4 regions of the Paenibacillus spongiae genome follow, and region 2 is predicted to be linked to each of the others. Evidence: riboswitches for the same ligand, from Rfam matches in the RefSeq annotation. Region 2 holds a riboswitch; each other region holds the start of a gene.

Region 1 (7,932 bases), 2.0 Mb from region 2:
CATCCATTCCCCGAGCTCCTTATGAAGCACATAAGCATTCTCGGTTCCGTTCATCTTCAAGATGCTTTCGTATTTGTCCGTTTGGCGCTTCTTCTCGCGGTCGTATACGGAAGACGAAATATCATCAGCCGATTTCTTCAGCCCTTTAATATATTCAACGGCCTTCGGACCGGTAATCATGCCGCCGTAAATTGCCGACAGAAGCGAGTTGGCTCCCAGCCGGTTGGCGCCGTGATACTGGTATTCGCACTCGCCGCAAGCGAACAATCCGGGGATGTTCGTCATCTGATTAAAGTCGACCCACATGCCGCCCATAGAGTAATGGACCGCCGGGAAGATTTTCATCGGAATTTTACGCGGGTCGTCGCCCATGAACTTCTCGTAAATTTCAATGATGCCGCCGAGCTTGACGTCAAGCTCCTTCGGATCTTTATGCGACAGGTCGAGGTAAACCATGTTTTCCCCGTTAATGCCGAGCTTCTCGTCGACGCAGACATGGAAAATTTCCCGCGTCGCGATATCGCGCGGAACCAGGTTGCCGTATGCCGGGTATTTCTCTTCCAGGAAGTACCACGGCTTGCCGTCTTTATATGTCCAGATCCGGCCGCCTTCGCCGCGCGCCGATTCGGACATGAGGCGCAGCTTGTCGTCGCCCGGGATCGCCGTCGGGTGAATTTGAATGAATTCGCCGTTGGCGTAATGAACGCCCTGCTGATAGACGGCGCTTGCGGCCGTACCCGTGTTAATGACCGAGTTCGTCGTTTTGCCGAAAATAATGCCGGGGCCGCCCGATGCAAGAATAACCGCATCGCCGGATATCGTAACGACTTCCATGGAACGCAAATCTTGCGCCGATATGCCGCGGCATACGCCGTCATCGTCCAGAACCGCGCCAAGAAACTCATGATGCTCGAATTTCGTTACAAGTCCCGCGGTCTCCCAGCGGCGAACCTGCTCGTCGAGCGCATACAGCAGCTGCTGGCCTGTTGTTGCGCCGGCGAATGCCGTACGGTGGTACTGCGTACCGCCGAAACGGCGGAAATCGAGCAGACCTTCCGGCGTACGGTTGAACATGACGCCCATCCGGTCCATCAAGTGAATAATGCCCGGCGCCGCTTCGCACATCGCCTTGACCGGCGGTTGGTTAGCCAGGAAGTCGCCGCCATAAACCGTATCGTCGAAGTGCTCCCATGGGGAGTCTCCTTCCCCCTTCGTGTTGACGGCGCCGTTAATGCCGCCTTGCGCGCAAACGGAGTGCGAACGTTTAACCGGTACGAGCGAGAACAGGTCGACGTGCATGCCCGCTTCCGCTGCTTTTATCGTAGCCATCAAGCCGGCAAGACCGCCGCCGACGACAATCACTTTACTTTTTGCCATATCGATTCGCTCCTTATCTTAAAGCCTAAACGAGATTCGCCCATGCCAGAGCGGCAGAGGCTGTTTCTTTAAACTCGTCGCCGCGGAACGCTCCCAGCGACATCAGGAACATCACCGTTACAATGACGAACACGGCCATCCAAATGTAGGACGAGATGCGCTGCGCGCGCGGCCCGACCGTAATGCCCCAGCTTACAAGGAATGCCCACATGCCGTTACTGAAGTGGAACACCGCGGAAACAACGCCGATAATGTACAGGATGAAGAAAAGCGGGTTGTTTGCAATGTCGTGCATGACGCCGCCAAGCTCTTCGTGCGATACATTGCCGATCATGACTTGGAAGCGCGTCTGGTACAAGTGCCAGAATACGAAGATGAACGTGATAACGCCCGATATGCGCTGCAGCGTAAAGGCCCAGTTGCGCCCATATTGGAAGCGTCCTGTATTCAAGTTCGATTGGTAGGCGATATACAAGCCGTATACGCCGTGAAACAGCAGCGGCAGCCAGATGCCGAACAGCTCCAGGAAGAAGACAAGCGGCAGCCCGTTCAAGAAAGCTACACTGTCCTTGAATCCTTGCGGCCCGCCTTCGACAGCCGAAAAGTTCGTCAGCATATGTTCAACGATGAACAAGCTGAGCGGGATCACCCCTAGAAGGGAGTGAATCTTGCGCGATAAGTACGAATTTCCTTTCATAACATCTGCGTTCTCCTTTCAATACTGTGGATAGCTTTTTCCGTCACATTTTGTCAAGACACCAAGATTCATTGTACCCCCGACCCTTTACAGCGTCAACAACATAAGATGACACATTTTAGCCACACTTCACATCATACTCCTTTTATGCTTATAATGGAATTGCTTATTATCGATTAAAAGTTATAACTTATTTGCATAAGCAGCCTGAGGAGGGCATGAGATGATCCATGAATTGAACCTGTTCGCCGTCGTCGTCGATCAATCCAGCATGAATAAAGCTTCGACGCTGCTCAATATCTCTCAGCCCGCACTCTCCCGCAAAATCGCCAAGCTGGAGGAAGAGCTGGGTGTCGAGCTGTTTCGGCGAATCGGCAAAAGGCTGGAGCTGACGAGAATCGGCCAGCTGACGTACGAATACGCGGTCGAGGTACGGCAGCAGCATCTCCGCTACCTGCAGATGGTTGCGGAATACAAGGCCGCAGGCCGTACGCTGCTTACGATCGGAGCCAGCCTAACGACGCTGCAAACGACATTGCCCGACTTGCTTCACGCCTTGACGCAGCGGAGCCCGGAGCTGGACATTAAGGCCATTACCGGCAAGACCCATGAAATCGTCACCCTTGTCCGGGAGAAGAAAGCCGACGTCGGCATTGTCGCCTCCCAAATCGACGATCCGTCGCTAACCTGCATCCCGCTGTTCGACGATCACCTTATTCTCGTGCTGCCCCGCAATCATTTCATTATGGAGAAAGGGCTGCCTGAAATTCACGATCTGAACGGCATGCCGATGATTCTCTTCTCCAAGGGAACCTGGTACCGTATATTGACCGACGAGCTGTTCGAGAAATACCGGCTGCTCCCCGACGTTCGGATGGAGATCGATTCCTTCGAAGCGATACTGAGGCTGCTCCATACATGCCGGGCCGGAACCCTGCTCCCGAAATCGTATTTGCGGCCGCAACTGCTGGCGGACAATGATCTTACCGTCGTCTCCATACGCGAGCTTGAGGGAACGAAGCGGACAACGTCGCTCATCCATGCCGAACCGGAAAGCCTTAGCCCGACCGTCCGGCTGTGGGTCGAAGAGCTGTCTACCTTTTATAAACGCACTTAGCGCCGGGCAAAGCACTCCCTGCCAATATAATGAGAAAGGACAGCAGCCGCGAAACGCAGCCCTGTCCTTTATTGTTGCCATTTTTCACATCTGAATCCGCTTCTTTCATTAAATAGATGAATTGGCGAATTATTAAGAAACGGATTCCTCGAATTGCTCGATCTGATTGTTCGTTCCGATGACGACCATAATATCTTTCTCCGCAAGCACGTCGGTCGCTGCGGGAGCGATGATGATGCCGCTCGGTTTGTTGATCGCGACGATGCTGCAGCCGAACCGCGCGCGCGGATTAAGCTCCTGCAGCGATTTGCCGTTCAGGCACCGGGGGACCGCCAGCTCGGCGATCGTATATTCCTTGGACAGCTCGATATAATCAAGCAGGTTCGGCGATACAAGCTGATGCGCAACCCGAATCCCCATGTCCCGCTCCGGGTATACGACGCGGTCGACGCCGATCTTCTCCAGCACCCGCCCATGCAGCTCGCTCATCGCCTTCGCCACTACTTTCTTCACGCCCAAATCCTTAAGCAGAATGGCGGTCAGAATGCTTGCCTGAATATCGTCGCCGATAGCCACGACGCCGCAATCGAAATTGCGGGCGCCGAGCGAACGCAGCACTTCTTCATCGGTGGACTCCGCCACGACGGCATGGGTCAGAATATGGCTCATGTCCTGTACCGCTTCCTCGTCCTTGTCGATGCCGAGCACCTCGTAGTCAAGCTCGATCAGCTCGCGCGCCAGGCTCGAGCCGAAACGCCCCAGACCAATAATAAGAAATTGATTCGTCTTCATCCGCTTCTCCTACTTCCCTATCCAATCGTAATTTTGCCTTCTGGATACCGGAACAGTTCTTTTTCTGTACGTGGGCCGAGCGCATATGCAAGCGTGAGCGGGCCCAGCCGTCCGGTAAACATCATGAGTGAAATCACTATCTTGCCAAACATCGTCAGCTCCGGCGTTACGCCGAGCGACAGCCCTACCGTGCCGAAAGCCGAGGTCGTCTCAAACAAAATTTTGAGGAAAGCCTGATCCTCCGTCGTCGACAGCAGCATCGTCACAAATATGACCAGGGCGAGCGAAAGCAATGTAATCGTCAGCGCTTTAAAGATGCGTTCGCGCCCCAGCCTCATTTTGAACATAACGATATCTTCTTTCCCCCGAATCATCGCTATGACCGCACCGATCAAGGTGGCGAAGGTGGTCGTCTTGATTCCGCCCCCCGTCGATCCCGGCGATGCCCCGATAAACATCAGAATGACGATAAAAAATTGAGTGGCCTGCCGCAGCTGCGTCAGGTCGACCGTATTTGGGCCGGCCGTCCGGGGAGCCACCGACTGAAATAAGGACGCCCATATTTTGCCGTCCCAGCCGAGTGCTCCGAGCGTGTGTTCATTCGTAAATTCGAAGATGAAGATCACGATCGTCCCGATAGCAAGAAGCGCGCCCGTCATGGATAGCACCACTTTGGAGTGCAGCGTCAGCCGCTTCTTGTTCCGGAAGTCGATGACATCGGACATGACGATAAATCCGATGCCGCCCAGAACGATGAGCAGCATGGCGACAATATTGACGATCGGATCGTTCACATACCGGGTAAAGCTGACGAACGGCGTTCCGAACTGCCCGAACAAATCGAAGCCCGCGTTGTTGAACATCGACACGGCATGCCACACCCCAAAGTAGATCGCTTTGCCTAGCGGCATATCATAGGACCAGCGGATGGCGAGCAATACGGCTCCTACGGCTTCGATCGTCAAGGAATAGAGCAGTACTTTGCGAATGAGCCGAATAATCCCTTCCATGCTGCTCTGGTTCAACGCCTCCTGCAGTACAAGCCGTTCCTTCAGTGAGATCCGCTTCCGCAATATAATGGCGAACAAGGTTGACATCGTCATGAAGCCGAGTCCGCCGATTTGAATAAGCGTCACGATAATGATCTGACCGGCTGCCGAGTAATGGCTGCCTGTGTCAACGGTAACCAGACCCGTCACGCAAGTAGCCGATGTTGCCGTAAACACGGCGTCGATGAAGGGTGTTCGCGTGCCCGCTTCGGAAGCGAATGGCATCGACAGCAACAGGCCTCCAAGCAGGATGATGAGCGCGAAGCCCGTTACAAGGATGCGAGGCGGGGACCAGTGCGACAATTTGAACAGTGAAACCACAATCAGCCTCCACCCTATATTTAGTTCTGCCTGATTTTTGGGCACAAAAAAAAGCACTGGATGCCCAATGCTGTTCGCGATGAGTCCTGTTCCATACAGCCTACGAGGTTAGCTGACGGATTCGGGCCTGGAAAGGCAGCCCTATTCGCATGCTGCGTGTGGACGCAGACGGCAAAATTCACCCCTTGTGATCCGTTCAATGCCCGCCCCGTCCTGGCAGCTTGCAGCGGATAACAATTTGGTTCCCCCGTTTTCGACTAGAAATTCGGCTGAGCTATTCAATTCGTCCCCATTATAAAGCCAGATATTAAAAACACCAAACGGAAAACATATAGAAAATGAACCGAAAAGCGCCAAATAGCCGTAGCGGACGGCAAAAATCGAAGTCATCCTTGTTTTCTCCATCGATTATCTCGTCCGCATCACGAAATAAGCGGTTACATGGATAATTTCTGCATAGAATGTTATGGTACAAGTATATTTTCCTACTTGTGCCGTATCCATACCGTTGAAGAGGTGAGCTCATGTATCTAACAGACACGCAGCCAAATTGGAAGATGTATTCGTGGTTTGCCGCCATTTGCGCCGTCATCTATTTGGTTGTCCAAATCGTACCCGTGACCGCCGACGCATTCTTTGGCACGAGCAGCCAGCAGGTTATTAAGAAAAGCGAGGCCGAGCGAGCCGCCTCTGCCTTTACGCAGAGCCAGTTTAATCAAGTGCCGGACAACACGCATGCGGTTCATCAATCGAACAGCCTGCTGTACGGCTATTTGTCCAAACAACAGCGATTATCGGATTACGAGAAACGCTATGGCGCCAAACTCCCGACGGATACCTATCAGGTGTCGGCAAGTCTGCCTGACGGGAGCACACTGTTCGTCTATGTCCATATGGAAAGCGGTGACGTCGTCGCCTGGAACCATTACAGCGAGCAAAATCATATAGCCTCTCCCCCTGATAAGGCAATGGATGCCGCGATTGCTTTCGCCGTCAGTCAAGGATTTGCCAAGGAATCGATCCAGCAAGGCAAGAAACCTCTGGCTGATGGTACGATCCGGCTGTACATCAGCGGCCAGGACTTCGACGAGGCCAAGCTGCAGCTGTCCATCCGCACGGAAGAAACCTCCAGCGGGCAGACGGTTATCGCGGGCTATAAACCGGCTTTTGTCGTGCCGGCCCACTATGAAGCCTATGTGACCGAGCAGTCCAAATTCGCATCGATGCTGTCGCTAATCGGAAGCGTTCTGCTGTCGATCGTCCTCTTTATCCTCGCGATCGTATACGGCGTGTTATACCGCCGCCATACGTCATTCGTGAGGGGATTGTTATTGACGGGCCTATTTCTCGCGTTCTACCTGGTCAATAACATGAACATGACCGACGGGCTGATCGCCAGCTTTGGGGAGGAACCGGATGCTGCCGGGTATGCAGTCGTTGCGGTCGCTATCACCTGTATCATCACCGTCGTTATGGCCGCAGCCGTCTACTTCTCCCTTGTCGCGGGCGATGGCTTATGGCGCGCGATGGGCCGTAATTTATGGCCGCGTATGGGAGAGCCCGGATATGGAACGCATGTCTGGCGCAGTATGTGGCTGGGTTATTTGACCGCCTTTATATTGCTTGGCGCGCAGACTATCATCCTGCTCGTACTGGAGAAAGCAACCGGAGCTTGGTCGACGACGGACGTCACCCAGTCGCCCTACAATTTCGCAGCCCCATGGCTGCTTCCTCTGCTCGCCTGGTGCGCCGCCATTTCCGAAGAGGCTGTATACCGTTTCTTCGGCATCGGCATATTGAAGCGATGGCTGCGCAATACGTTCGTCGCTTCGCTCATTCCGTCCGTCATCTGGGCGCTGGGGCATGTGACGTACCCGATCTTCCCGGCGACAACGCGGCTGCTGGAGCTGACCATAATCGGACTTGCATTCAGTTATGTCTTTCTCCGTTACGGCCTGGTCACGGTCATCTTCGCCCATGCGATATTCAACAGCATTATGATGGCGATCTCTCTTATGTTCATGGGATCAGCGGTTAATATCTTCATGGGCGTCATCTATATCGTGCTGCCAATCCCAATCGCAGCGATTATCCGGTACCGGCACAACAGAACGCCGGTAAGAGAGATTAAGCTGTAGTCCGTTTTCGAAGGATGCGCATCTGCTTAACCCTTCGGATTTACTTAGATAGCGCAAAAAAGGAAGAGCCCGTTGGTTCTACGGCTCTTCCTTCAGCGCTTCTATAATTTGAGCGGCGAGCTTCTCGCCGATCGACAGAGGCCGGAAATCTTCGATTTCGGCTTCTTTTATTTTTTTGATGGAGCCAAAGTGCTTCAGCAGCGCTTTGCGCCGCTTCTCGCCGATACCCGGAATCGCGTCCAAGCGGGACGCAATCATCGACTTGCCCCTCTGTTCGCGGTGGAAAGTAATGGCGAACCGGTGAACCTCGTCCTGGATCCGCTGCAGCAAATAAAACTCCTGGCTGTCTCTGGCCAGCGGAACGATAACCGGCGGATCGCCGCACATCAGCTGCGCCGTCTTATGCTTCGCATCCTTGACGATTCCGCATACTGTGATGTC
Region 2 (7,932 bases):
TCATTCCGAAGCTGTATGCTATCATTACATTTAGAAGGACAAGCACTATCTGATGTAACACGGATTGTTCTTGTAATGCTGCAACACAATACTGCAATATGGCCCATTTAGGATCAAATCCAAATAGCTCATGAAGTAAATAAATTGCCATTTGACCCCAAACAAAAAGACTAATTAATATCATGCTCGACAACACGATATGATAATTTCTAGGTTTCATGGCTTGTCTCGCTTCCACTCATCTATTCGGGCCTCTAACAACTCCCTCAATGAAGGGTCAGCCTGTTGAACGGCGTCAAATAAATGATTTAACACGATTTCACCATACTCATGCACAAGCTCCGTCGTTACGATTCGTGTTTGCTCTTGGATAAACTCTTCTTTGCTTTGTACCGGATGGAAGGTACTGATTCTGTTTCTTCCTTTTCCAATTGTGTTTTTTTTCAGATGTCCTTTCTCAGAAAGGCGATTTAATACCGTCATTACGGTGTTAAATGATAGCTCTTCACCGAGTAAAGATTGAACTTCCTTAATCATGACCTCTCCGCGGCTCCAAACGATCTCCATGATTTGGGCTTCAAGGGGACCGAAAAACCTTCTCAAACCCTCTTCACTTAGTTTCATTCGCTGTACATTCACTTCCAGCCATCCCTTCCAACTCTCATACCACGTTATATTTTCCGCTAATGCCCTTTATTTATACTACAGATTGTAGTTGTTAAATATATCTCACGTCAACATGAATTATATGAAATTTCATTGACAATAACCCAATGGATCAATGATGTAATGGTTTACTCCGGTATCTTCAAGGTGCATGAAATAGATCTACTTGGTTTCGGGTCTGCACACTCTTGTTCTTTCTTCGGATAGCCGCGGCAATCACGATTAAAAATCCGATCATGGCTGCCCAAAAGAATGTAATCAAATAATGCCAGACAAAAAGTCGTTTAACAGGGGGAGCGCTGATATCGTTTACAACTTGCGGTAATTTGACTGGTACTAAACGAGCAGCTCTTTCAGGGCCCCCTGCTGCGTTACTCACCCACAGATTACCATCTGAATCAACTTTTAATTCTGGTTGTTCGGTTTTTTTGACGGTAATCCAAGCCGCTTCCTTAGCAATAAATGTGAGCGGATTCTCTTTACCTTCAGAAACCATGGTTTGATTTGCATCGATGATTTGTTTTGTTTCAAATTTCTCAAACCCATAATCGAACAGATGAGTCATATCCGAGAATGTTGCCTCCTTCGAATCCGATTTCAATAAAACGCCAATTAGTTCCGTATCCTCCCTTCTTGCAGATGCGACAAGCGTAAAGCGTGACTGATCCGTAAATCCGTTTTTGATTCCTGTTGCGCCTTCATAAGTCCACAATAATTTATTATGATTGACTAAATCGGAGTCCCATTCGTTTCCGTCCCATGGCTTTGTTTTTGTCCCAACGATTTTCCGGAATGTTTCGTTTTGCATGGCATACTGTGCGATTTTCGCCATATCCAGAGCAGTTGTATAATGCGCTTTATCATGTAAGCCGTGAGGATTTTGAAATTGTGTATTTGTTGCGCCTGCTTTCTCTTTTACAAACGCATTCATTCGCTCAGCAAAGGCTTTTTTTGATCCATCTATATGCTCGGCTATAGCTGTGGCAGCATCATTACCTGAATTCATCATTAGAGCGTAGATCAAATTAATCATGCTCTGCTGCTCCCCTTCACTTAAATAAACTCTTGTTCCGTCTTCATATCTGGCTTCCTTCGAAACCGTAACCCGATCATATGGCTTTGCTGTTTCTAACGCGATAATACCGGTTACAATCTTGGTAATACTTGCTGGATACAAAACATCGGTTTCATTTTTTTTCAACAAAACACTCCCCGTCTTTGCATCGATCAATACAGCGGCTTGTGCATGAATATCGGGCTGCAAGATTCCTTCTTCGGCTTTTGTTGAGATGGGATGCACGGCAAAGAAAGACAACAAAACCATGTATGGAATGAAAGACAGCTTTTTATTAGATCCGAGCATCGTAATAGACCTCCAATCGATTGAATAGGAAGACTTATTTGTCTTGCTTTATCCAACTACTTGTCGTAGTATTTTTTTGAATCACCATTATAGGAGGTGAGCAAAATATGAAAATCTTTCAACGCTTTGCTATTTGTGGCACACTATTACTCATTGTTTTACTGACAAGCGGATGCAACACAGAATCCGATGACAAGAATAACAATTCGAATAAGATGAATAACATGAACCATGAACAAATGGATATGAATAATAATGAGAAGGAATAATTAGTGCGCAGCCGGTTGAAAGGATAAGCCCGCGATATTCGCGGGCTTATCCTTTAACAATACGAACCGTCTAGTGCTTTTCAGTCGTCATACTATCATAGACCTCTTCGGACACAACACGACGGGCAGTAACATATCTTTTCTCGTAATAGGATTCCGATAAGGCGCTTATTCGGACCCCTTTACTACTGGAAGAATGTGCGAACTTCCCGTTTCCGACGTATATACCGGCATGCGAGATTCCTTTCCCATCCGTATTAAAGAAAACAAGATCGCCGGGACGGAGCTTATCCTTGTCCACATATTCTCCGGCATTCGCTTGTGTCTTAGACGTTCTCGGAAGCTTAACGTCGAATGTTTTGAATATATGCAGGATAAAACCCGAACAATCGAATCCATCTGTAGTCGTACCGCCCCATTTGTATGGTGTACCCACGACCTCATTGACGGATGCGGTCAGCTGCGGCTGATCTGCAAATACACTTCCGGCGCCCGATGTGAATACGGCTAGCGCCCCTACTATTGATATAACTGTTTTCTTCAAAATGTTCTCCCTTCGGTGCCTACGAGGTTAGCTGAAGGTTCGGTAGAAGGTTCCCTATAATTCCTTACCATTGGAATTAATTCACCCAACGTGGTTCCCCCGTTTTTCTCACAGAAAATTCGGCAAAGTTTGTTTTTAAACTACACAAGGTAGTATAATTCTTTCTTTCTCGTCGATCTCCTCCCTTGCAAAAATTAGAATCCTTTCATTTTATTAAGGATACCAGAAGGACAGCATATATCCGCCCCTCTTTGGTTATATATCGTTCATCTTATTGCTAGTTCTGAACAGCAAACCGAAAAATCTCTTGTGCTGTTATATCCGTAGATGATACGATTTCATAAAAAGAACTACGTATCGTAATTTTAATGGAAAGGAGCATGCGAAGCTATTGAACCAAACCAAATCTAACAAACAGCAATCCAAACAAGCCCGAGCTGAAATGCGCCGGGAACAGGCGAAACGTAAAAAAATGATAAAAAGGGTAGGCTTGTTTGGAGGCCTATTCGTGCTCTTAACCCTTATCATTATCGCCTTTGCATTCCGTCCACCGTCACCAGGAGAGAAAGTAACCATTATGTCCGATCAATCTCATATTCCCGATGTGACTTCACCGCATAAACCGTACAATTCCGATCCGCCTACCAGTGGCCAGCATGTTGCTTCCACTGCACCTTGGGGAGTCCATAAAGATCCGTTACCCAAGGAGCTGCTCGTGCATAACCTTGAAGATGGCGATATTGTCATCTATTACAATAACCAATTGGACTCCTCCTCTATTGCCGAATTGGAATCGATTGCAGAGCATTATAAGGAAGGCGTGATTGTAAATCCATATCCGGAAATGAAAAATAAGATCACATTAACAGGATGGGGACGCATTGACCGGCTTGAAACTGTCGAAAAAGACTCCATAACCAAGTTTATTCAAGCATATAGAGGAAAAAATCATCATTGAAAGCACTCGTATTTCTCAGGAATGCTGCCCATTTGCTCAATCGATGAGTGTGACGTGAGAAGGATCCGCCGCGTCGGATCCTTCTGCTGTATTAGTGCTATCGTTACTATTAGATCCATGATCTATGGAGGGATTATCTGCTTAATCTCGAATAACACAAGGAACGGATTAACCTAACGGTCAGGATACTTTAAGGAAATTATTGAAGGGTGAGGGGAATTATGGGTTCAAGAATCATGCACTTGATTATAGCCAATCGAATTGCAGAGTGTCTGTCGATAGAAGATAGAACACTATTTTTACTTGGAAGCATTGCTCCAGATGCCGTATCGACTAAAGACTCATCGCATTTCTTTAAAGGTGCATTACAAGATTATTCAAGAAGCATTGATTATAAAGGATTTTTACATAAATATCGTTCGCAAGTAGAAAGTCAATATATACTAGGATACTTTACACATTTGATCGCTGATGATATCTGGCTGAAAGGTTTTAATCTTTCTTGGTTGAAAAACAGAATGGAAGCTAATCATGAATTATATCATTTATACCATAATGATTTCCGATTACTGAATGGAAAATTATTAGAATACTATTGTATGACAGATGAATTGAGAAAAACGCTCAGTTATCTACCTACATTCTTTAATTTGCAAGAAGTTACGTCCGAAGATGTTGAAAACTTCATCCCATATGTATTAGGCGATATGAATTACGATAAGGAAGTTATTAATGAAAAGCTTAATGTTTTTACGTTTGATCAGATTGTTGGTTATATAGAGACATCAGTTGACATGGGGTTACTGAATATGAAACAGGCGGCCATCCTGTACCGGATGCCTTCTGCTCGTGAATGGTCAGTCGCCCATCCTTAGGTTGGAGAGTGCCGTGACAAGTTACGAAGGGATATAGAGAAGTAAAATCTTCACGATCGAAGAAAGATAGTTCATTATTCAACGAAGATTAGGCTGCCGACATGGATCGGCAGCCTTGGGTCCGTCTGAACCATTAACGTAAACAACTTGGCTGATATTTATGGAGTCAGTCGCTTTGTGCGCTCAATAACTTTACATGACTAAATTGAGCTTCTCCATCCGTAACAAAAACGCCCCATTTTCCACGCTGATGATTATACATCCTAGTACTCAATGCAACTTGATCATCCAGGTATATTTCGCAAATCGAATCTTCAATAATGACTTTTAGTTCATAAGGTGTATCCGGGATGAGCGTGATGGGGCGCTCAAGTTCAACAATATGAGGCATGTCCCCTCTTCTCGGCCAACAATCGAAGACGATTCGATTGCGATCCGGTTCCAGTCGAATATAGTAACCGTTCTCCAAGTCCTCACTGAACCTTAGCATCATCCCACAGCTCCGTGTGTTTTCCGCGAAGGTAACGGTGGCAGTAAGTTTACAGCAGGATGGAAGTTCATCCGTCATTGCACATGAGAAAGAATCCAATGCAGCACTCTTTAATGTATTCCCAGCAATATCCCATTTGCCAATTCCCGGCGCAAGTTGGACAGGCAATTCCTGTTTAAAGACTTTATCGAGTTGTTCAGGTATTTTCACCTGCAGCGTACCGTCTATATGCTGAATTAATTCATGAACGACCAAATTTCCTCCCCATTGCCATTGACCTTCATCTTTCTCTTCCGTCTTCGTTGGATTCCATCCGAAAACATAACGCCTGCTGCCATCGCTGAACGTCTTGGCCGCGTAGTACGCTCTTCCGTCAAAAGCATCATCGGCAGGCGCTATCCACGGTCCATTAAGCGATTTACTCATCCTGTAGTGGGTAACCCATTTATCGCTGAAAGTTGAAAATACGAGGTACCACCAGTCCCCTATGCGGAACAGATCCGGGCACTCATGAGTGAAATATAAATGAGGAGCCCAGAATGGTTCGCGAACTTCCCAATGCTTGAGATCCTTCGATGCACACAGCGCCGTGCAGCCCCGTCTTCTGGAGGGTCCCTCTTTCAATCGAGCAGCCAATAGCATCCAATACTCTTCGGCCTCTTCGTTCCAGAATACAAACGGGTCCCTCCAATCGTCTTTTTCGTACATCTCGGGAGGTGCGAAGAAAGTGTCCTCCTCAATCTTGCTCCAATGAAGCAGGTCGTCGCTCACGGCATGCATGACTGCTTGCATCGGCTTTCCTTGTGATTGGAGATGATGATTGTGACCCGTATAAAAGATATGATATTGTCCTCCCGCTTCGATGACGCATCCCGTAAAGATAAATAAATCCTGTTCATCCTTGCTCCCTCTCGGGATTACTTCTCCATGTTCCTCAAATTGTACAAAATCATCCGTACTGATCAGATACCAAGGCGTTCCTTCCCCATATTTCTCATGATTCCGCCAATCTAACAAATAAAACAGTTGAAAGCGTCCATCCTTATAGAACGGAATGAAATCTCCAGTCCAGCCAACTTGCGGTTTGTAAAATAAACTCATGTGATATTCCCCTCTCTTGGTTTTTTATTCAGGTTTTCGAACGCATCCATCACTTTAGTCGTTGTGAACACATTCGCGATGCCCTCTTCTTCCCGGAAATATGGAGAAACATTTGAAGGAATGCTTCAAGAAAATAAATTCGATACTGACCACATAATTCCTCTTGGAGATAAGATTACCAAACAAACTCCTGACACATGAAATAGTCACACTTTGATCCGTTGTATCCCGTCCGCTGTGTTTAACTTCCTCTCATCACGCACACGAGCTGTTCGTATGTTACGCCATACTTGCGTGCAATGTCGAGTGCATAGCTGTTCCCCTGCGGGCGGGCGCGCCGGATGACATAACTTCGCTGCCCAGAGCTCGCGTCCATCTCGGCGGTGAGCGTATCGATACGACTACCTCCTTCGACTGGCACAGCGTTGAGCTTATCAACGCTGTCCGCAAGTTCGTGCAGATGCGTTGCAAAAATAACGCGGCAGCCCGCCACACGCAGCGCTAGCAGCACCTCGCCGGCTATCGCGGCAGCCTCGGATGCGCTCGTGCTAGAAAAGGTCTCATCCAGCAGCAGCAGGCTGCTGCGGGTCATTTTACCGAACAAATCTCTCAATCGGCTGCATTCCTCACCGAAGCGTCCCTTCATTTGGAGATCCGCATCAACGCTCTGCGCATGCACGAGTACATGATCCACCGGATGGATCTTAGCCGCGTAAGCCGGGACAAATAGCCCCAGCTGGTACAACAGCTGCGCAATGCCTACCGATTGCATGAAGACGGTCTTGCCGCCCTGATTAGGCCCAGTTAATATATAGATGCGCCCATTCTCATCGAATGTCACGTTATTCTTCACGACAGCAGCGGCACCATTAGGCTGCTCCCCCGCGACCCGGCCCGCCACGACCGGATGATAAAGTCCGTCAGCTACAAACGCTGATCCGTCCGTTTCGGCGGCCTGCGGCTTGCATAGCGGCAGCCCTTTCGCAGCCAGCCGTTTCATCCAGGAGACGCCGCTAAGCAAGAAGCGGATTTCCGGCGCAATGACCGCTAGAAAACGGGAAGTGGAGGCCGCGTACATTTTCATACAGCTGCGCCACTCTCGTGTGGACCCTTTCAGTATCGCGTTCAACGCACTGTTGACCGCTCCATTCAACGCCTGCGTCTGTTCGGCGCTCTTCCCTCTTCCTATTGCCATAAGCGGTGCCAAGCAACGAAATCCGTCATCTTTCGTATCCAGCCGCAGCCAGCGATCGATGAGGTTGCCGGAGCGATAAGGCTGATCATTCACAGCAATAATACCCGCTTCATAAGGAGCGAGCTGCGGATCGAGATTGATACCGACCGTGATGCTCTTAATATTACGAACGCTTAGCGACAGCTTGCGCGTCTCCTCCTGCAGCGATTGGAAAGTTCGGCTTTCGTATCGGGAGACAATTTCTTGAGACAGATTCCGAATCCCAATCGAAGCAGGCTGCAGCTTGCTCATTCCCTTATACAATCGTTCGACGCATGACAAATACAGCTCAATCTCCGAAATGGCATACAACGAGGTGGCCGTATCATCGTCCGCCCAGCGATCTCGCTGCTGCAAATCCCGCAAATCTTCAAAAGCAGGAAGAAGCTCCTCCAGCAGTTGAAACAGCTCCTCTTGCCGAAACAAGTCCTC
Region 3 (7,932 bases), 2.1 Mb from region 2:
GAGCAGCGATGATCATGACGAGAGGCGTGTAATATCGCGCGAACTTATTAATGAACAGCTCGGTCGGCGTCTTCGTCTCCTGCGCTTCCTCGACAAGATGCAGAATCCGCGCAAGCGAGGAATCCTCGTAAGCTTTGTCGATGCGCACCTGAAGGACGCCTTCGTTGTTCAGGCTTCCGCCGAATACCGCTTCTCCCGCGGCTTTCTCCACCGGCAGCGATTCGCCTGTAATGGCGGCTTCATTAACGGAGCTTGCTCCTTCCAGCACCGTGCCGTCCGAAGGAATCTTCTCGCCGGGTCGGACAATAACCACGTCTCCTGCCAGCAGCGATGCGACCGGCACGACCGTCTCGCGTCCATTCTCCACCTTGACGGCTTCCTTAGGCGCTACCTTCAGAAGCGACTCCATCGAGCGCCTGGCCTTCTCCATCCCCAGGCCTTCCAGAAGCTCATTCAGTCCGAATAGGATGGCGACCAGCGTCGCTTCCTTCCATTCTCTGATGGCGATAGCGCCAATAAGGGCAATGGTCATGAGGGTATCGATGTTGAACCGCAGCGCAAATAAATTTCGAAGTCCGCGCAGAAAGGTCGAGTAGCCGCTAATCGCGGTTGCGACCAAATACATGCCGATTTGAATGTTCGGATCGATAACGCCATCGGATACGATTGCAGCGAAATAAATAACGGCGGAAAGCGCCAGAAGCTTGATCATGAGTGAATTGCCATGCCCATGGCTGTGAGAATGATCATGTCCCGCGTGGTCGTGATGATGACCGTGACCATGATGATGCCCGGAATGATCATGACCGGCATGATCATGCGCATCATGTCCTGTCTGATTGTGCGCATGCGCAGGCTGAGGCCGTTCGATAAAGGCACGCTCCGACTTCAGTATGCGTTCAACTTCCTGCATCGAGACGCGTGAATCGAGCTTCAGCTTCCCGGTCGTATAGATCAGCTGGGCGCTATCGCCATGCTCGAGCTGTTGAATCTGCTTCTCCAGCTTGAGTGTACAGCTGCCGCAGGATAGTCCCTTCACTCTGTATTCGTTCATGACGCATCCTTCTTTCATCACCAATATATGAATACTTGATCATATGATAGTTCAGATGCAGCTGGCTGTCAAACCCATTTTATTTAGCGTGTACAGAGATGGTGACGATCATCCGCTCTCTATTGCTTATTGATGAATGGGTTCTTCCTATGTTACGTTTATAACAGCCACCACGAGCTCCATCACAGCTTCATTCCATTTACGTCTTCTAGGAGGTCTACTGGATGATGCCGCCTCACTATTTAAGATGCTTGTCCGTCGTGTTACTGCTGATTTGCTGCCAATTGTGGTCAGTTCATTGGACAGCGGCAGCGGCAGAAGGAGATCCATTGACGGCGGCGGATGAAGGGCTGCAGGCAGAGCCCAAGCTTCAGGCTGAAGCTGCGATTCTCATGGATGCGCGTACCGGAACGGTATTGTATGCGCATAATGCCGACAAACCATTGTATCCGGCAAGTATTACGAAGATCGTGACGGGTATCATTGCGCTTGAAACCGCCGCCGATCTGAACAGTCTGGTTACCGTCTCGAAGGAAGCCCGTCACGAGGATGGAACGCGGGTCTTTCTTGCCGAAGGCGAGCAGCAGACGCTTGAGAATCTCGTTTATGGCATGTTAGTCAACTCCGGTAATGACGCCGCAACCGCTATCGCCGAGTTTATCGACGGCACGAAGGAGAAATTCGCCGAACGGATGAACACCTTCGTACGCGATAAAGCAGGCGCCGCGCAAACAAACTTTGTCAATCCAAGCGGACTCCCCGACCCGCTGCAGGTAACGACAGCACTGGATATGGCGCATATTGCCCAATATGCGATGAAGAACGAGACCTTCCGAACCATCGTTGGAACCACGAAGCGCCCGTGGAAGGGAGCGGAATGGACATCAGAGCTTATCAACCACAATAAATTGCTTGGAACCTATGAAGGCGCTACCGGAATCAAGAACGGCTTTACCAATGCATCCGGCTTTACGCTGGTCGCTTCAGCGATGCGGGACGAGATGGAGCTGATCGGCGTTATTTTGAAAGCGCCAACAAATAATGGGATTTATGCGGATATGCGTAAACTGCTGGATTACGGCTTTGCGGGCTTCGAGCTTAAGAAGCTGTTCGATGCCGGCGAGTCCTACCCCCAGCCAGCCGAGAAGGGAGCTCCCACATTCGTTGCTTCCGAAGAAATATGGGCGGTTACACCCCGGGGCGAGCAACCGGACATAAGAGTCGAGCCTAGCGGCAGTGTGCAGGTTCAGACCTCCAAGGGGATGATTGCGGCAGGGAAGATGACCGTGATTGAACCCGGTGTTAACGACGAGCCTCTTCAGATGAGCGGCAAGCAAGTTTATGAAGAGACAGGAAACCCGATGAATCTTTGGCTAATCTTCGTTTTTATGGCTTGGCTGGTTATGAATGCATTCCTCGTATTTATTGCCTACCTCCGCTATAGAAAAAAAAGGAAATATCGTTCACCAGAATGGTAAGAACACCTTCGTGCTCCCGTCATTTTCTGTGATATAATAGCTCTCAAATAAGATGCGAGGGATAACGGTGACAATATGACTGAAAAACTGGTACAAGATGCATGCGACGATCCGTGCAGCGGGACGGAAGCCGATGTCCAAGATGTTCGCGAGAAATTAATCGGCGATGAGGCGGCTTCCGAGCTGGCCGATTTGTTCAAGGCTCTGGGCGATCCGACGCGGGTCAAGCTGATTCATGCGCTCCTTCAATCGGAGCTGTGCGTGCATGATCTGACGGTGGTTCTTGGAATGGGGCAGTCTGCCGTGTCCCATCAGCTGCGCTTCCTGCGCAATCTGCGTATCGTCAAGCGCCGCAAAGTAGGCAAGACCGTGTATTACTCCCTTGATGACGATCATGTCGAGCAGATTTTCATGCAGACCCTGCAGCATTTGAAGCATGACTGAATCAAGCAGGAGCGTCATCTTATTATGCGGACGGCGGCCGTGCCCAGTGCATGGCTATTAAGTCTGCAGGCCAAGCGAAAGAAATAAGAATGGGTAGAGGAGAGAGGTAACAGATGGGTGAAGCAAGGAAGGGACAAGCTGCGAAAGGACATGCTCCCAAGAGTTCTTCCAAGAGACCGCCGGTGAAGAAGGGGCCTAAGAATTTAATCATTTTCACGACGATATTGGTTGGATTGTTCGTCCTGCTGGTTGTATTGAACCAAGCGACGAAGGATCCGGTGACGGTGGCGCTCGACAGCACACCGGATATTACGAATCAGCCGGTGGAAGGCAGCCAGGATGCCAAGGTTACGATCGTGGAATTCGGGGATTACATGTGCCCGTCCTGCAAATTATGGGGAGAGCAGATTTATCCGAAGCTCCAGAAGGATTATATCGAGACCGGCAAAGCGAAGTTTGCCTATATAAACGTGCTGTTCCACAATGAGTCGGGAGTGGGAGCACTTGCTAGCGAGTCCGTATTGGCGCAGAATCCGGATGCCTTCTGGCCGTTCCACAAAGCGTTGTTCGACGCCCAGCCTTCAGTCAACCATGATGAACCTTGGCTGACCAAAGAGAAGGTGCTGGAAGTGGCGGGCAAGGTCCAGCCTGCAATCGATACCGATAAGATGAAGGCGGATATGGAAGCCGACGCGGCGAAGACGCAAGTCGATCTGGACGAGAAGCTCGTGAAGGATTTTAAAATCAGCTCAACGCCGACGATCATGATCAATAACGTCAAACTCGATAATCCGTTCGATTACGATGCAATCGTCAAGCTCATCGAGGAACAGCTCTAACCATTTTGAATAGCGGGGGCGCAGGATGAAATTTCGTGAATATACGTTGTACATGGCTTGGATCGTAGCTGTCGTTGCAACGCTCGGCAGTCTCTATTTTAGCGAAATACGCGGATATATTCCGTGCGAATTATGTTGGTACCAGCGCATTCTGATGTACCCTCTGTCGATCATTTTGGGGATCGCAGCGTATAATACGGAGACAAGCATTAAGAAGTATGTGCTGCCATTATCCATCTTCGGGGGTTTCATCTCGCTGTTCCATTACTTGGAGCAGAAGGTGCCGGGGTTTGCTTCGATTAAGCCTTGTACGCAAGGCGTTCCCTGCAATATCGATTATATTAACTGGCTCGGTTTTATCACCATACCGTTCCTGGCCTTGATCGCGTTCACGCTCATTACGGTGCTCATGATTTTGACAAAATCCGAAAAATGAAAGGATTCTAATAAATAATAAAGAGGAAAAACACGGAAATCCTCGAATTACTTTTCTAGAGCATGCAGGATGACACTTATGCCTAATTCTCCGGCAAGGAGAAACGGGGGACCCAATCTGGGTGAATTGATCTTCAATAGGAAGATAATAGGGACCTTCAACCGAACCCCTCAGCTAACCTCGTAGGCAACGAAGGGAGAAAGTCAGTTTGAAAAAAGCTTTCATATCGTTAGTAGCAGGGGTCATGATATTTGCAGGAGGAGGAAGTGTTTTCGCAGCACAGACTCCATTGAACGAATCCATCGATCAGGTGATCGGCACGCCTTACAAGTGGGGCGGAACGACCGAGAAGGGATTTGATTGCTCGGGATTCATCATCTATATCTTCGATCAGTTCAAGGTAGACCTCCCAAGAACGTCCAGCTCGCAAGCAGAGACGGGTACTGAAGTAAGCCAGGACGAGCTCCGCGAAGGCGATCTCGTATTCTTCAATACGAGCGGCAAAGGCGTTTCGCATGCCGGAATCTATGTAGGGGACGGCAAATTCGCCCATTCCTCCAGCAGCAAAGGGGTCGTCATTAGTAAATTGTCCGATTCCTATTACAAGGAACGTTATGTAACGGCTAGACGTGTCGTCTCCTCCGAAACGTATGCATCTGTCATGAAGAGCGAGTAGGAAGAGGATTCAACCCATAGCGACAAGGAAAGACCGGATGGCTATCCGGTCTTTTTGCCATGTCGAATGATGCAAGCAACAAGAAGCGTGAAGCCGGATGAATGATTTTGATTTTGGAGCGGTAGAGAGATATCGCCATAAAAGTAGTTTACGCAGAGCGTTAATGCGACTAGAATGCAAGTGAAGGCGCTTTCTGCAAGCGAATTGATAATTCATTGGGGGAGATTCAATGGCCATTCATTATCCGAATAAGGTGAACGTGAACGCAGCAGACTTAGAGCTTGCCATCCGGCAGGGCTGTCATCCGATGCAGCAGCAGTTCGATCCGCAGCATGACGATCTTCCGTATTTCGGCAATATGATGAGCGGGCCGGAACCGGGGAATACGCATTTTACGAATTACTCCATCTCCCATGTCCCCGGCAGGTGGCTGAACGCATTATTGAATGCGGAGGATGCTCTGGGAATTCCACTGGATGAATCGGTCATAGACAATCTTGCCCGGTGCACGTACAAGGCCTTCAGCCATCCGATGAGCATGCCTCAATTGATCGATCTGCATACCTTCGAGCCCGTGCAGACAAGTGATCTGCATAACCTGCGGGAAGCGGCTCATGCGTTGTATGCACTGATCAAATATCGAAACGATGCGCAGGCGCTCGATATTTCGAAGCGGTTTATCAAGACGGTTTCGAAGTATTTTAATTTTACTACCGGGGAATGGGAGGAAGAACGGTTTCACCTGGACACGGGAGGCAGCACGACGTTCACTTGCGGAGAGGTGCGCACATTCCCGATTTCATTCGGGAGATTTATCGGCCCTCTTGTGAAGCTGTATAAGGCATGCGGCCTGGAGGAAGCGCTGGTGCTTGCGATCCGGCTCAAGGACTATGCATTCGCAAATGTGATCAACGAGCGGGGCGATTACGATGTGCGCGTATTCGGCGACCATACGCACTCCACAACGGCGATGATCTCTTCCTTGGCGCAGCTGGGCGAGGTGTTGGGAGACCGCTCGATTCTGGACCGGGTCTCTGCTTTCATGGAGAATGGGCTGCGGGAGATCGCATTGGAATTCGGTTGGTGCATCGAAAGTTATCATCGCAAGGATCACTGGGGCGAAATCAATAATACGTCGGATATGATGGAAACCTGTCTGATTCTGGGGAAAGCGGGCTACGCAGGCTATTTCCAGCAAGCGGAACGGATTTTACGGTCACACTTTCTGCCCTCCCAGCTGCTGGACACCTGCTTCATTCCCGATTCGGACTGTCCGGATCACGATTACCGCCATAAGCTTGCCTCCCGTTCCAAAGGGGCCTTCGGCTTCCCTTGTCCTTACGGGCATGAATACGAGAAGGATTACGTCATCTCCTTCAACTGGGACATCGTGGGCGGCGGCGTCGGCGGGCTTTGCGAAGCGTATCGGGACAAGGTGACGAAGAAGGACGGATTGATCAGCATTAACTTGCATTTTGACCATAGCGATGCCGATATTGAGGTCCAAAGCCCGTACACCCATCAGGATGTGATGGAGATTCTCGTGAAACGTAAGCATCCGGTCCGGCTGCGGCTCTCGGATTGGATGGAAGCAGGCAGCATGACGATATCAACCGATAATGCGGACGCCGCGTATCTCATCTCCGATGGCTGGCTGTACTTTCATGGATTGGAGGATGGCGACCGTATACGGATCCGATTCCGAATGCCGCTCGAAACGAAGCATTATCCATTCCGGGAGGAAGCTTTCACGTTCCAGTGGCGGGGAGACGCTGTGGCAGCAGCCGATAATAAGGGTCGGAGGCTTTGTTATTTCGACGATCTTGCTGAAATCGCACAACAATAAAGGTAATAGGATGGTGGTTAGACAGATGATAAAGCATGAAGCGATTCATCACGTGAGCCTGATCGTGAGCGACATCGAACGGGCAAGGGCGTTCTATAAGGAAATACTCGGCTTGCGCGAGATACCGAGACCGCCCTTCGACTTTCCCGGCGAGTGGTTTGCCGTCGGCGAGACGGGGCAACAGCTGCACTTGATCGTACACGATGGACAAACGAAGCGAACCGGCGGCATCGACACGCGGGACGGCCATTTTGCCATCCGGGTCGGCGATTTCGACGAAACCGTCGAATGGCTGCGGCAGCATGGCATTGAGCATCGGGCTAATCGCGACAGCATTACCGGATTCGCGCAAATTTTTCTGCTTGATCCCGATCGTAATGTTATTGAACTGAATGCAGCGCGGCGCTAAGCCGCGCTTTGTTGTGCATGCCGAAGTACAAATGTAAAGTTGACGGCAGAGCCCTGCAGATAAGGGCTCTGCCGTTGTTGTTTGATGCGTCCGTTGAGTGCTAATCGGAAAGTATCATTAACATTGGCATTGCAGAACGATACGTAAGTGAGCTATGATCAGCAGGAAACCAAATAATGGCGTACAGGAGAAGTATGCTATGGGAAAAGGGAAGGTGATGCAGGATGAAGCTGCCTATGGTTGCGGCGCATACAGGCTGCGGAACGGCACCGGACAATACATACGCTTCTTTTCTGGAGGGCGTTCAGATGAAGGCGGATATCGTCGAAATCGATATTCGGGTAACTACCGACGGTACCGCAATATTGCTTCATGACGATTCGCCTTACCTAAGGGAGTACACGTTCGAGCAGCTTAACCGGCGAGAAAATCGCGCGAAGCTAGCCGCTGCCTATGAGGAGCACGAGCTTGTCCGGCTGGAAGATGTGCTCCGATACGTCCAGTCTCATACCGCGAAATTGAACCTTGATGTAAAGGATGCGTCCGGCATTGAGCCGACGATCGCTCTCGTTCAGCAGTATCAGGCGCAGGATCGCGTCTTCATCACCGGCTGTTCGGATGGCATAACGAAGCATTATCCGGATATTAAGGTTCTGATGAATACTCCCGACAGCCTGTCGCGGGAGGATGCTGCGGACTACGCTTCCTTCGCGAACCGCATTTGCAAGGAAGCTTCGAACGGCGCTTACT
Region 4 (7,932 bases), 250 kb from region 2:
ACAGCTGCGGTCATCGCTGACAACCGTATATCCAGAAGCATCGGCAGCGCAAAGTAGATCCAGAACAACTGTACAAGCAGCGACGTTCCACGAAAGATTTCAACATATGCCGTGATGATGCCTCGTAATATCGGAGAGCGCGATAATCGGCCAATCCCCGCTAGGAAGGCACAGCAGAGAGCAACGATAATACTATAGAAAGTTAAGAGTAACGTGGTCTTTAATCCTGTAAGCAAGGGCGGCAGCAAATCCAGTGATAGCCATTCCATTACTTTAGCAGTTCCTCTGTCGTAACGTCACCCGGAAGTTCTTGCTCTGTAAATCCGAATGTCTTTAGAATTTCTAGCAGTTCGCCGGATTCCTTTAGTTTCTCAAGTTCCGCGTTGAATGCTTCTCTGAATTCATCGTCGCCTATGCGAAATACGGCCGCCCCATAGCCTCTAACGCTTTCACCATCGACGATCGGTTGTTCGAAATCCATGACACGCTCGAGATTATCATCCTTTGCGGACTCTAGCATGGACTGCAGTGATGGACCTGTCATCGTGATTGCGTCGGCGCGTCCGGACTGTAAGGCGGAGATGGCAGAAGGCTGATCCGGAACCGACAGGATTTGCGATTCGGATACGCCGACGCTCTTCAAGTAATCCGCTTCGATCGCACCGACCATGACGGCAATTTTAGCTTTAGGATTTGCTTTGATGTCCTCATAACTATGTAATTTCAATGGATTTCCTTTCTTCACCGCTATAGCTTCGCCTATGCTATACTCCGGATTGGCGAAAGCCACCTGTTTCGCACGTTCTTGAGTAATAAACATACCTGCCGTGATCATGTCGTAACGCTCGGCTTTGAGCCCCGGGATAAGAGAACCGAATTCAGTAAGTACGCCATCCATTTGCTCGATGCCTAGATTAGTTAAGATCTTGCGTGAGATCTCAACAGCTTCTCCGGTAAGTTTGCCCTCTGGTGTAGCATAGGCATAAGGTCGTTCATTGGCGAACCCCACGGTAATATACCCTTCTCGCTGCGCTTTGGCTAATGTTGTCTCCTTAGCAGCGGGTTCGTTCGTGTTAGTTCCTTCGTTGGCTTTGTCCTCATCTGAACTGCATCCCATCAAGAAACCGATCAACATTAAGCAAAGAACAGCATGAATCCATTTCCTCAATTTTCCTCACTCCTTTCGGATTCGTTATTGAACACGTTAATGATCATAACATGAGTAACCAATAAGGCTCACCCTTGATATAAGCCCTTCACGTCAGCTCAGGTCCGCTCAGCAAGGATATGGGGATCTGACCAGTCTCATCCAGCTTTTTCCTCCCCTATTCTCCCGAATACTACCCAGTTCGACTTGAAGATATATCGCTTCCTATTAAGTAAATATGAGATAATTAAAGATAACTGCATCTAAATTCATGTAATTAATAATATATGACAAAATATCGATCTAAATCGCTATATTTCGATAAACATAAAAAAGCGACCCCATTTAGGCTCGCTTATTATAACTTGTTTGTATTGGCTAGCAGAACGATATGAATGGCATCCTTTGCAATCGATTGGATCGTCCCGTAAAGAAGTCGCGTCACGATTCAAACTAATGGTTGCTATTTAATCTCTTCACTTTTCTTGATGCCGCAGGCATATCCGCTAGTGTGTTAACGGAAACTACCGCATTTGTTTTTTTCACAGGCTTTCTCCAATATTGCTCATTCCCCGGAAGGTCATCGAACCATGTCGCCTGTTCGGGGCAATCCAATATCATGAATCGGCCATAGTGGCCGTCTCTTGATTGGTGATATTTCAGATAAGCCTTACCTTCCTCGATAGCAAGAATTTCAATTTTTCCGGAGGTATGGCTCATGGACAAGCGAACCCTCTTGCCTAAACCAGACGTTAGCGCTTTAGCTTGCTCGACGATATCGTAAACTTCCCGCAAAGGCAGAACAAAAGCGTTGTTGCCCGCGACTGGCCTATTGATAAAGAAATAGTACGGGGTTACCCCAGCCTCGGACAGCTTATCGAGCAGCTCCCCCAGGATTTTCGGATCATCATTTATACCGCGAAGTATTGGTGTCTGGTTTACTAGAATCACCCCCGCTTTCTGCAGGGCCGTGAATCCTTGAATGGCTTCCGGAGTGATCTCGCGCGGATGATTAATATGTGCCATGACATAAATTCTTTTCTCAGGTGTTGAATATTCCTTAAACGTCTCCAATAACGCCTCGTCCTCGTAGATCCGCATCGGATTAAATACGGGCATTTTCGAACCTAGGCGAATGATTTTCACGTGTTCAATGGCTCTTAAGCGTTCAAGGATAATCTTCAGCTTCGCGGTTCCAAGGATCAGGCTGTCGCCACCGGTCAGTAGAACGTTACTGATTTCCGGATGCTGTGCAATATACTGTAAGCCTGGTTCTATATCCGACACGGCTTCTTTAACGTCATTACGGAAAAGCCGCTTTCGAAAACAATATCGGCAATAAGCACCGCATACCTCAGATACAATAAGAAGTGCCGTCGAATTATACTTGTGTTGGCATCCTGGAACGACATAATTCGTATCTTCGTCCGATGCATCCCATCGCCCATACTCCCCAAGTTCATCCTCATTTGGAATGACTAGCTTACGGACCGGATCGTTCGGATCATCCCAATCAATTAAATTCAAGTAATAATCATTCACTCGAAAAACGAACTTGTCCGTAATAAGCTTCAATTTCTCCCGTTCTTTCTCCGGAATATTCGTCAATTTGCCGATGTCCGTCATGTATTTCGGTTGTGGCATAAGAACCTCCTCCTTCAAAATGTATTATGACAACAAAAAAAGACCCATTAACACGGGTCAAGAAACAAGCAGAGTTTATCGCTCTACAGAGAATAATGACCCATCTAAGGCTGACGAGGTTAGCTGACGGACTCGGGATAGATGGTTCCCTACGATCCTCATGGATCGATTCGCCCCTGATAATGGGTCCCCCGCTTTCCGGAATATCGGAAATTAAGCAGTTCGATATGAAATTGTACTAGCAAGAACTTCAAATGGACTAATTAAACTATAACAGATCCCTCTCCTTCTGACAACCTATTGATAATATTGAAGTTGTTTGTAAATTAATAGTAAACATTAATAATGCTAACCATGCACTAGTTGAGCGAAAGAAAAGGGAATAAAAAATAGACAAGGGACTCCTCCCCTGCCGCTCCATTGATTTTGATTATATTCGAGGCTTATTTATGAATTGCCCTGTCACTTCAAAAATTTTCTCATCTCCAACAACAACCAGAATATCGTCTTCTCTTAACACAACATGCGGTCCCGGCGAGATGGAGACATGCGTTCCCCTACGCAGCGCGATAATGGTAGCACCCGTATTTTGCCAAAATTGCAGATTGCCGATCGTTTGCCCTACCACATGTGAATGCGGTGATATTTTTAGATCGATGGGATTATACGGTTTAAGATTTTGCAACCGGTCAGAAGCATCAATAATCTCCGTAAGGAGTGATTCAAATTTCTGATCTATGGCTAGTTTTTCCTGAAGCAAGAGCTGCAAATTTTGTTTAAGGGAATACACGGATTTCAAATAATCGTGTTTCGTTATATATTCATAAGCGTTGTGACTAGACAAGACGGTGATTTCTTTCCCTTGAGAGACGGATACGATATTCTCTTCCCTCAATAATCCAATGGCTTTACGAATGGTTTCGGGAGATACATGGTACTGCCCTGCCAGGAGTGAACGTCCTGAAATCTTACTGGATACAAGAAATTCTCCGCTTACGATTCTTTGTGCGATATCAAGAGCTATCGATTTATAGCCTGCCTTTTCTGTTTCCGGCATCGATTCGTCTTTCCCCTTATCGTGTGATTTACTATTTTTCGAGCCAAGACTAACTCCACTCCACGCTAACTAATAGTTGATGTTTCAATAACGCCAAAACAAAATCCACATAGTAATCTTGACGTACGATAATTCTGTAGTGATGACTGTCGTAAGGATAGAATAAGACATCGGTGTATACTTTATTCTCTTCAAAGCCCTTCTGAATCTGCTTCATCCCTGCCATGTATTTATCCTCAATAAATTTGATATCAAATTCAAAATCCGATTCGTTCTTTGTTTCCTCAATTTGTATAACCTTCTTATTGTATGTATAAATCAATGACATTTACGTTTCGCTCCTCTCAGCAATAAACTCATTTGTAGAAGTATCGTTACACGGCATTAAGCTGCCTCATGATCAGACTACCATGTTCCAAGTCTTCAATCAATCTGTCTAAGTCGCTTCGTCATTGGGAGCAGTAATTAATTCAGCTTGTTGATTTTGAACAGGAAAGAAATTGGACATCCGTCACGTTCAACGGATGTCCACGAATGGCCTTTTCAGTGAAATATAAAGAGAGCCTGATCGCGGCTAGGCTCTCTTTATTCCCACATAACGAGTTTTCGATTCAGCTGTATTTCATTAATGCCATTAATCGTTATCCGATCATGTGTACATATTACAGCCCTAACTTATGACCTTTCTCCAGACGCAGAATTTGCTGCTCGCCAACATCTGCCAACTCCCGGAACTGCGTGATCGTTTCACGCATTCTCGGCAATGCTTCCTGTTTATAAGTACTGATCGAATCCAGTGCCGACAATACGTCCGTAAAGGCTTCTTTGAGCGTCTCTACTGAAATGCTCGTTTCAAGCGATTGCTTGTGGATCTCAGCCCCTTGATTCTTCAACATTCTGGATGTGCCGGCGATCAGTTCATTCGTGGTTTGGTTTAAGAGCTCGATCTTTCTCAGAACGATCTTCTGATTATAGAGAGCACTTGCAACCGTTACGGAAATCTTCAACGCCGATATCGTAACATTCTTGGCCCGGTCTACCCCTCGAATCAATTCTTTATTATTCCTGATGACCACTTCGATTGCCATGATTCCCTGCTGGTTGACAACTAACATTTGCTGCAAGTCCATTACCCTCTGCCGTAGAGGAAACAATACTTCTTCGGTGATGAATCGGATCTTGTCAGTGTCTTCGTTACGCAGTTTCGCCGTTTCGATCTGCGATTCGATTGACTCATCCATTAGTACACCGAGCTGAATTTCCTTCTGAAGCTTTTTCGTCAAATCCCGGAGCGACTGCTGTTCAATCTCCAGCGTCGTGTTGTCGTTCTTGAGGGTGATCTTCCCCTTATCTAGAGAAACAACGATATCCGCAATAACTGCATCAGCCTTTTCATATTTGAGAAAGTAAGCGCGGAGCGGATTGAATAACTTGCCAAGGAAACCTCTCTTAGCAAAGTCGACTACGCTTGGATCCAAATCCTTGAGCTGCTTATGCAGCTCCGCGAGACCCTTGGCTACCTGCCCCCCATCATCACCCGTTTTGGAGAGATTCCCCACCGAAACCTGCAGCAGAGCGTTTTTATCCGAAGATGATTTCATTGTATGAATCCCATAAGCATCGATAGACTGCAGTATTTCTTTACGCTTCTCAAGCGACTCGATATCCAGTTCCATGATCGCTGCTACATTGCTCTCCGCGGCTTCTTTAAGCTTCACCACCTCTTCGGGAACGGGTTTAACCTGCTCTTCGATCGCAACCTTGATCTCTTCCTGGCTGGGCACTTCCATTGTGAATGACATGGTATTCCTCCCCGGTTTCAATTACATCTGAACGTTAAACAAGTTCCCGATTTTGTAGACAACATCATCCGTATCTGCATTGATACTGGCGGCCTCATTGATACTCGAAATACTTTGAAGCGCTTGAATATTGGCATTGTATCCGATCGTGTAGATCGGAACCTTGTAGTTCTCGATTAATCCTTTAATATCTTTAAGCGAATAACCCTCATTCGTCTCGCCATCACTTAGGACAAAGATGATCGGTCTGCTATCGGGATGAAGGGCTGCCTCATCTCGAAGCATTTTCAACGCCACTAAGATTCCATCGAAAGTAGCCGTACCTCCGCTGGCTTGAAGGTTGTTCACCGCCCCCACAAACATGGACTGCTGATTCGTATCGTATTTCCCGATAGGAAGATTAATCGTTACATCATCGGAATAGGAAACGAGACCGATACTGTTCTCCTTCCCCAGAAACTTCTGGCCTTTCAATAACGACTCTTTCAAGCGGTTCAGGGGTTCACCCGCCATACTTCCGGAAACATCGGTTACGAACACGGCCGCTATCGGTTTATTTCCGTTCTTCTTTTCTTTCCACAGCTTCTGCGCGGCAGACAGTAGACTGCCATCGATAGCTTCTAGCTCCGCCTTATAGTCGTCAAGATTATTGAAGCCGTTCTTCTTTGCCAGCGTCTGATATTCGCCTTGCTCGACAAACTCGGCAAACTTCTTTATGATCTCTAACTTCTCAGCGGGCACATCGCCTAACGCGTACAGCGGACTGTCATGCCTTACACCAAAGGGAGTGAACACATAACCATTCTTTAAGTCGGCCGCATTGACGTAGGTTTGGTACTCCAGCACAAACCCGTCAAGCATACCGGACTTCGCCGCGTCTCGCATTTGTATGGTAGTCGATGCAATGAACGGCACATTGGCTTGAAACTTTTCAAACCCTTGAACGGCCTGGTCACCCAAAATATTCGCGCTATCGAACGTATTGAGGGCAGTTACAAGAAAGTTTAGCCCGGTGGAGCTGGCGAAAGGATCCGTGTATCCCATAGCGAACTCGTTATTGGCTAATGCTTCCGTAACGGTCTTGACATTCACCGCCCCGTAGGTGTCTACCAGGGCATCGTACTTCGCCTTGACTATAACAATGCCAGGGACGTTTCCAACAAGCCGCTTCGATATAAGCGCGGTCTTAACGCCGCTCGCCTTTACCATTTCACCCCATAATTCGTTCGAAGGCGTGAAGGCGTCAGGGACATATTTGCCGGATTTAATATAATCTGCAGCTGTGCCGGAAGCGATATTCCGAATTTTCACAGAAGCGGGCTTCCCGTTAATAACGATATTCGCCTTGTTAAATTCGTTTGCTACCTCTGTCAACCACCCGTCGACTCCCGTGCCCGATTTCTCGGTAGAAGAGAATACCTCTACATATTGATCCGTGGTGTTGTCAACGGTTATCGGGAATTTAGCGATATCCGGCAGCGACTCCGCCACGTCTGCTGGATTAAGGTCGATCTGACCCTTCACCGGTTCGGCAGTCGTAATCGAGATATCGGAGTAAAGCTCGCTTAACTGCTTATCGGCGTCTTCCGAAGCTACCTGCGATTTCGTTTTCCCCCAGTTAGAAGTCAGATTTATTCCGAAATATACGAGTGCGAACACGAATGCAACGAGAATAATGAATAGGAGGAAAACCTTGCTCTGCTTTGCCATTGTTTGCACCTCTCAATGTTTATAATATTTGGTTTGCTTTATTAACGAATCTATCTCCTGCATGCAAGGCATCTTCTCAATATCTCCCGGTTCAAAACTGTCTAAACGGGATATCTCCAACAGCAGCTTATCTATTTTTAATAGGATCTCCTCGTTCGTACCAAGCGAGCTTTTCATGAAAGACAGGAACTCGTTATACACGTTTATTTTTTCTTGAAGAAGCTTCCCCGAGAAGCGTGATGACTTATGATTCACTACATGATCGAACTCCGACTCATCAAAAACCTGAAGCCGATTCAGAATGCTCCTGACATTGAGGTGGAATAATTTCTCTACCTCCAGAGTGACGGAAGCGAATTTCTGGTAGCTTAACTCCGTCGTATCGAATCTTTGATGGAGCACATTGAACAAAGTCTCCTTCCTCTTGCTCATCCGATCCAGCTGTTCTAAGGCGAGCGTCATATCATCTGCCAGCGCTTTAATGCGTCTGTAGCGAGTCAGTGCCTCCACGAAGTCGTCGTGCGATTTGATTTGTCTGACAGGCAGAACAACGGGTGCCTTGAACAGTAAAG

What was found. Region 2 has a riboswitch for cyclic di-AMP ahead of L1F29_RS17100 (C40 family peptidase). Riboswitches for the same ligand answer to the same signal wherever they lie in the genome.
Region 1: it holds a riboswitch for cyclic di-AMP, as region 2 does, so the genes downstream of both, L1F29_RS08100 (TrkH family potassium uptake protein) here and L1F29_RS17100 (C40 family peptidase) in region 2, are expected to answer to the same signal.
Region 3: it holds a riboswitch for cyclic di-AMP, as region 2 does, so the genes downstream of both, L1F29_RS26410 (C40 family peptidase) here and L1F29_RS17100 (C40 family peptidase) in region 2, are expected to answer to the same signal.
Region 4: it holds a riboswitch for cyclic di-AMP, as region 2 does, so the genes downstream of both, L1F29_RS15940 (KamA family radical SAM protein) here and L1F29_RS17100 (C40 family peptidase) in region 2, are expected to answer to the same signal.

What each region holds. Positions count from the first base shown of each region.
Region 1 is NZ_CP091430.1:1,761,779-1,769,710, reverse strand. Features, by position in the region: gene sdhA (succinate dehydrogenase flavoprotein subunit) at 1-1,377, opposite strand, end outside; gene L1F29_RS08115 (succinate dehydrogenase cytochrome b558 subunit) at 1,403-2,074, opposite strand; gene L1F29_RS08110 (LysR family transcriptional regulator) at 2,298-3,191, shown strand; gene L1F29_RS08105 (potassium channel family protein) at 3,324-3,983, opposite strand; gene L1F29_RS08100 (TrkH family potassium uptake protein) at 4,001-5,353, opposite strand; cyclic di-AMP (ydaO/yuaA leader) riboswitch at 5,436-5,634, opposite strand; gene L1F29_RS08095 (CPBP family intramembrane glutamic endopeptidase) at 5,878-7,491, shown strand; gene uvrC (excinuclease ABC subunit UvrC) at 7,570-7,932, opposite strand, start outside.
Region 2 is NZ_CP091430.1:3,730,594-3,738,525, reverse strand. Features, by position in the region: gene L1F29_RS17115 (M56 family metallopeptidase) at 1-220, opposite strand, end outside; gene L1F29_RS17110 (BlaI/MecI/CopY family transcriptional regulator) at 217-639, opposite strand; gene L1F29_RS17105 (D-alanyl-D-alanine carboxypeptidase family protein) at 809-2,029, opposite strand; gene L1F29_RS17100 (C40 family peptidase) at 2,369-2,842, opposite strand; cyclic di-AMP (ydaO/yuaA leader) riboswitch at 2,844-2,977, opposite strand; gene L1F29_RS17095 (DUF3105 domain-containing protein) at 3,234-3,800, shown strand; gene L1F29_RS17090 (zinc dependent phospholipase C family protein) at 4,022-4,675, shown strand; gene L1F29_RS17085 (glycoside hydrolase family 32 protein) at 4,842-6,266, opposite strand; gene L1F29_RS17080 (MutS-related protein) at 6,508-7,932, opposite strand, start outside.
Region 3 is NZ_CP091430.1:5,847,019-5,854,950, reverse strand. Features, by position in the region: gene L1F29_RS26435 (heavy metal translocating P-type ATPase) at 1-1,054, opposite strand, end outside; gene L1F29_RS26430 (D-alanyl-D-alanine carboxypeptidase family protein) at 1,279-2,532, shown strand; gene L1F29_RS26425 (ArsR/SmtB family transcription factor) at 2,608-2,976, shown strand; gene L1F29_RS26420 (DsbA family protein) at 3,090-3,815, shown strand; gene L1F29_RS26415 (disulfide oxidoreductase) at 3,841-4,251, shown strand; cyclic di-AMP (ydaO/yuaA leader) riboswitch at 4,321-4,455, shown strand; gene L1F29_RS26410 (C40 family peptidase) at 4,460-4,927, shown strand; gene L1F29_RS26405 (hypothetical protein) at 5,157-6,773, shown strand; gene L1F29_RS26400 (VOC family protein) at 6,799-7,182, shown strand; gene L1F29_RS26395 (glycerophosphodiester phosphodiesterase) at 7,407-7,932, shown strand, end outside.
Region 4 is NZ_CP091430.1:3,475,963-3,483,894, reverse strand. Features, by position in the region: gene ehuC (ectoine/hydroxyectoine ABC transporter permease subunit EhuC) at 1-269, opposite strand, end outside; gene ehuB (ectoine/hydroxyectoine ABC transporter substrate-binding protein EhuB) at 269-1,168, opposite strand; gene L1F29_RS15940 (KamA family radical SAM protein) at 1,601-2,791, opposite strand; cyclic di-AMP (ydaO/yuaA leader) riboswitch at 2,885-3,021, opposite strand; gene L1F29_RS15935 (GntR family transcriptional regulator) at 3,222-3,848, opposite strand; gene L1F29_RS15930 (hypothetical protein) at 3,898-4,176, opposite strand; gene L1F29_RS15925 (toxic anion resistance protein) at 4,511-5,650, opposite strand; gene L1F29_RS15920 (vWA domain-containing protein) at 5,672-7,360, opposite strand; gene L1F29_RS15915 (hypothetical protein) at 7,373-7,932, opposite strand, start outside.